Undibacterium parvum: one gene and its partner. The main gene of each other region encodes a partner of the protein of the gene in region 2 in a complex. Links are inferred from orthologs where the notes say so. Each region holds a gene or a part of one and is shown on either strand. Other genes may lie near its edges.

The links. Proteins that work in one complex are often made in the same cells at the same time.
Region 1: the proteins of trxB (region 2) and trxA are in contact, whole or in part, in a crystal structure (PDB 1F6M), measured with the Escherichia coli proteins. The link is inferred for Undibacterium parvum from one-to-one orthologs.

Annotation. Positions count from the first base shown.
Region 1 is NZ_CP034464.1:3,724,993-3,727,915, reverse strand. Bases 78-2,923 are described here. They hold trxA (thioredoxin TrxA), read left to right. Parts: upstream 78-1,260; coding sequence 1,261-1,587; downstream 1,588-2,923. Other genes in these bases: rho (transcription termination factor Rho), read left to right, coding at 1,775-2,923; EJN92_RS16260 (DUF904 domain-containing protein), read right to left, coding at 504-722; EJN92_RS16265 (cell division protein ZapA), read right to left, coding at 181-492. UniProt on the Escherichia coli protein: Participates in various redox reactions through the reversible oxidation of its active center dithiol to a disulfide and catalyzes dithiol-disulfide exchange reactions.
Region 2 is NZ_CP034464.1:4,207,125-4,210,063, reverse strand. The notes cover bases 69-2,930. They hold trxB (thioredoxin-disulfide reductase), read left to right. Parts: upstream 69-956; coding sequence 957-1,904; downstream 1,905-2,930. Other genes in these bases: EJN92_RS18380 (ABC transporter substrate-binding protein), read right to left, coding at 2,578-2,930; EJN92_RS18385 (Smr/MutS family protein), read left to right, coding at 1,924-2,565; EJN92_RS18395 (DNA translocase FtsK), read right to left, coding at 69-681. In the rest of the region: more of EJN92_RS18395, read right to left, coding at 1-68; more of EJN92_RS18380, read right to left, coding at 2,931-2,939.

The DNA of each region.
Region 1 (2,923 bases), 480 kb from region 2 along the record:
CAACTTCGGGTTCATCGAACTAGCGACGCTCACACCTGTCGAACAATTCCCGCAGCCTGTGCACATAAATGGTTCAAGGAATATATGGCACTGGCGAACACGGTAGGGAATTTAAGTTTACTCTCAACTGCGAATTCCCTCTACATTTTTTTCAATTAAATTAAGCAATAAAGAGTTAATTTAAAATAGATTTTCTTGCGGAGTCAATGCCAGATCCAAAGTATCGTGCATGCTGAGAATTTTTTGTTTCACTTCCGCCATACTCAAACCCGACAATGGTCCCTCGGGAGACTTGGTCGCCAACAACTCGGTCGCTAAACTAAGCGCAGCCATGACAGCAATTCTATCGGTGCCTTTGATTTTCGCGCTATCGCGTATCACACACATTTTTTCATTCAAATATGCAACGGCATTGAGTAAGGCCTTATCTTCGCCTTCTCTACAAGCGAGGGTATACGACTGTCCCATAATGTGGACGTCCAACTGTATCAAATTACTCTCTTTCATGCGAGATCCTCTTCTGCATCTTCATCACTAGGTAATTGCGCCAACAATGCAGCGACGCGCTCATGCGCCTGCGCCATGCGCAGCTGCAGATCCTTATTTTCGGCAGTCAGCATGGCCGCTGCGCGGCGTAGCTCAACATTCTCAAGTCGTAAGGCGTGCACCAACTCGGCCAGACTCTCAACTTTATTTGCAAGTAATTCAAATTCAGAAATCATTTTTATCGCTTATTCTAGCGTCCTGTCGGACCCGTCAACCTTCAGATTTTATCTCTTTCGAGCGGCACGTTATGACCAGCAGTCCACGCGCTTATCGACAAGCTACTCTACATTATAAGTGTAAAAATTAATTACTACACTACTATGATTAAGAGCGTGATTGAGGCCCATCCATAAAGCATCAATACGTAGACACGGCCAACATTTAGACGTGAATCTGCTCTCTTCATTATGGCTAGCGAGCTTACTCAGTAAGCCAACATATCCAGTCGTAGCTTGATAAAGTGTGGCGTTTTCCAAACTTTAGGAAAAATAGGTTACTATTTGAGTATAGTTTGCCACTTGACACAGATTCCTGCTCATTTGTTCCAGTCAATACCATTGAATTGGGATAAAACGTCTCCAACTTAAGTTTATTGCTTGCTACCATCAAGGAGCTAGGTAATTGGAAGCGTTGAATGCAGCCTGACATCAACAATTCAGCTTAACATTCTTGTGGCGCTACCAACTTTTAATTTGCCAACTCAACGAGTAATCCATGAGCGAAAACATCATCTATGTAAGCGATGCTTCTTTTGAAGCCGACGTTTTAAAATCCGACAAACCTGTCCTGGTAGATTTCTGGGCTGAGTGGTGCGGTCCATGTAAAATGATTGCCCCTATTCTTGAAGAAGTTGCCAAGGATGCTGGCGGGAAATTTATTATTGCCAAAATGGATGTAGACGCTAATCAAGCGATCCCTGCTCAATTTGGCATTCGCGGCATCCCCACTCTGATTTTGTTTAAAAACGGTGTGGTAGCAGCACAAAAAGTAGGCGCGCTTTCAAAAGGACAATTAACATCCTTTATCGATAGTAATATTTAAGGTAATATGCTGAAATAAATTTTCAAGCGATGCGTATGCCTCGCTTGAAAATCGGTAACAATATAAAAAAACACTCTATTTTTTAGACAACTGCCCTGACTACACGGTTGGCGCAGTTAAAAATATCACACTGTAGTTCACTTCTTCTCACTCCCCCACCTACATATCCCATCTCGGGACACTCACCATGCACTTATCAGAATTAAAGGCGTTACACGTCTCAGCCTTGCTAGAAATGGCCGTAGGCTTAGACATCGACAATGCCGCACGGATGCGCAAACAAGAACTGATGTTCGCAATCCTTAAGAAGCGCGCCAAATCAGGCGAGCAAATTTTCGGCGATGGCGCACTCGAAGTTTTACCGGATGGCTTTGGCTTTCTGCGCTCGCCAGATGCGAGCTATATGGCGTCAACCGACGACATCTATATTTCGCCTTCGCAAATTCGTCGTTTCAATCTGCATACTGGTGACTCTATCGAGGGCGAAGTACGCACACCTAAAGATGGTGAGCGTTATTTTGCTCTGGTAAAGGTAGACAAGGTCAACGGTGAATCACCGGAAGCATCGAAACACAGAATACTGTTTGAGAATCTGACGCCTCTGCATCCTAGCGTACCATTGCGCTTAGAACGTGAAATGAACGGGCAAGAGAACATTACCGGTCGTATTATCGATTTGATCGCGCCAATAGGTAAAGGTCAGCGCGGCTTGTTGGTGGCGTCACCAAAATCTGGTAAATCAGTTATTTTGCAACATATCGCTCACGCGATCACAGCAAACCATCCTGACATTACACTGATCGTTTTACTGATCGACGAACGTCCAGAAGAAGTAACCGAAATGCAGCGCTCTGTGCGCGGCGAAGTGGTTGCATCGACCTTCGATGAACCAGCAACTCGACACGTGCAAGTGGCTGAGATGGTATTGGAAAAAGCCAAACGCCTGGTCGAAATGAAGAAAGACGTGGTGATTTTGCTGGACTCGATCACACGTCTGGCACGCGCTTACAATACCGTCATTCCTGCTTCCGGCAAGGTATTAACCGGTGGTGTTGACGCCAATGCGCTGCAACGTCCGAAGCGCTTCTTCGGCGCTGCCCGTAACATCGAAGAAGGTGGTTCACTGACGATTATCGCGACTGCCCTGATCGAAACCGGTAGCCGCATGGATGACGTTATTTTTGAAGAATTCAAGGGTACCGGCAACATGGAAGTACACCTTGAGCGTCGCCTTGCAGAGAAGCGTGTTTACCCAGCGATCAACTTAAACAAGTCGGGCACTCGTCGCGAAGAATTACTGATCAAGCCTGATCAATTGCAAAAAATCTGGATCTTG
Region 2 (2,939 bases):
TCTATCCTGCCTTGCCGTGTATTTATGGACGAAGAACTCAAATACCACTTCTATAGATTTACCGACATTTTCAGCTATCTGCAACCAGGACATCTGAAAATACAAACTTAAGCCTAGCGCGAATAAAAGTAAAAGCACCAAAGTCGAACCAGTATTGCCAAACTGAGTCAGCGCCAAGTGACCAATCACCTCACCCAGCACACCGCCAGGCGCCAAGGGCAAGGGGATACTCAAGCTATGCATACGTAAAGACTCTATCCCCATGCTCCCCATTAGCAGGAACGCGAAGCCAATTATTTGTATATATTTTTCATATTCATGAGCATCTTCTGCTTTTTCTTCGGACAAGAGTTGCCTCGATAGTTGTCGGTAATCCTTCCACACCAATCTAAGCAAAACCACGCTAAACCACCACGCAGACAAGCCAAATACATACAAAAAAACATCCGCAAACCAAGCTCCGGCTCGCCCACCTATATTATGAAACTTGAGCACCTCGCTCGCATGTGACCAGCCTGGGTCAAGTTTAGAATAAGTAAACAAGATCAGAACTAAATACGCACTCGAAGCTGCGAACGCTATCCATCGCACCTCAGCCAATAGATTGACAAGGCGATTTGGCATAGGTGGCGCAGGCTTATTATTGCGATCGCGGGTATAGGCTTCGTTGGTATTAGTCATAAATCATAAAGAAAACAGCCAGCCACGATTGTAGGGCAAAAACCCAGCTAAGATACACCTGTAATTTATTATCTTATTGAAACTAAACGACGCAAAACAAGTGTGCTAGCCTAGTCCCATATGCCCAAGCCATGGTATTCGTCTATAATTGCGCTCATCCTTATACAGCGATTCATATTCAGGGACTGATCTTGAAATCATTGAAATGGGCGCTATCTATTCCTTCAGCTTTCTGCACTTATCCATTAATTTAATCTCTTTATTCAGGCCTTATCATGTCGACTCCGAAACACGCTCACGTCTTAATTCTTGGTTCTGGTCCAGCGGGCTACTCGGCCGCCGTTTATGCCGCCCGCGCCAATCTAAAACCTGTGCTGATCACTGGAGTTGAGCAAGGCGGCCAATTAATGACAACTACTGACGTAGAAAATTGGCCAGCAGACCCACTGGGGGTGCAAGGTCCAGAGCTAATGCAAAGATTTCTCCAACACGCGGAGCGCTTTAATACAGAAATTATTTTTGACTATATTCACACTGCCAAATTAAATGAAAAACCTATACGCCTAATTGGTGATCAGGCCGAATATACCTGCGATTCATTAATTATCGCCACTGGCGCTTCGGCACAGTACCTAGGTTTGCCTTCCGAGCAGGCATTCATGGGTAAAGGTGTTTCTGCATGCGCAACTTGCGATGGCTTTTTTTATCGAGGCAAAGAAGTCGCCGTGGTCGGCGGGGGAAATACAGCGGTAGAAGAGGCGCTTTATCTGTCCAATATTGCCAGCAAAGTCACGGTAATACACCGACGTGACAAATTCCGTGCCGAGGCTATTTTAATTGACCGTTTAATGGCGAAGGTTGCTGAAGGCAAGGTAGAAATAAAATGGAACCACACTCTGGACGAAGTGATTGGTGACGACAGTGGCGTAACGGGTATACGTATCAAGTCCATGAGCAATGCAGAGACTAGCGCTATACCTTTACATGGTGTTTTCATCGCAATCGGTCACAAACCCAACACCAGTATATTTGATGGCCAATTAGAGATGCACAATGGCTACATCAAAACCAAAACAGGCACCGAGGGTATGGCAACCGCCACCAACGTTCCAGGTGTATTTGCCGCTGGCGACGTACAAGACCACGTTTACCGCCAAGCTATTACCAGTGCTGGTACCGGATGCATGGCGGCACTAGATGCCCAGCGCTTCCTGGAAGAGTAAGTTTTTTTAGACACTCCGCATGCCAAGCTCAATAAAAAATTTTGCTGACCTAAAAAATTTAGGTCAGCAATTAAAAAATCAGCAAGAACTCCGTCATAAGGCTGAACTCGAGCAAATAAAAAAATTAACCCTGGAAAAGCAAGAGGCGAATATTTTTCGCGCCACTGTTGGCAAACTCCAAGCGCTAAAAAACGAAGAAAAACATATCCCCTTAAGCAAGCGACCAGAACCAATTGCTTTTCAGCATTTGGCTGATGAGCGCTCGGCCTTGCAAGAATCACTGTCCGATGATTTTGACGCAGACTCTTTACTCGAAACCGATGAAGATCTCAGCTATACACGGCAAGGAATCGGGATAGACGTTGCAAAAAAACTGAGGAAAGGTCACTGGGTAATTCAGGCGGAGCTGGACTTACATGGAATGCGGCGCGATCAGGCACGAGATGCCTTAGCCGATTTTTTACGTCAATGTGGCCGCACAGGTAAGCGCTGTGTACGCATCATTCACGGCAAAGGTCTTGGCTCTATCAATAAAGAACCTGTACTAAAGAAAAAAGTCAGGAACTGGCTGATACAAAAAGATGAAGTTCTGGCATACAGTCAAGCCACCGCCGCAGACGGTGGCTCTGGAGCATTAATCGTTTTACTCAAAGCCTATTAAATAAATATCCAACTAATTACGGAATTTACCTTCTTTACTGATCACCGTCATATCGACATATTTAGAGCCATTGTGACTACTTGGTGAAAAGGCGACATCAAAGCCACCGGTATCATAGTTGCCAATATTAATAGTCTCTAAGGCGGAAATTAACCTATCCCGACTAAGATTTTTGCCGGCACGCTTCAAGCCCTCAACAAATACTTTGGCGGCGATAAATCCTTCCAGGCTAGAAAAATTCAAGTCTTGTATTCCTGCTTTATGCATGGCTTTTGTGTACTCAGCCACAATAGGCGTCGCCAAATGCCAAGGGAACGGAACTACTTGAGAAATAACAACGCCAGGCCCCTCTGCACCCAAGGTATCGGCCAAGG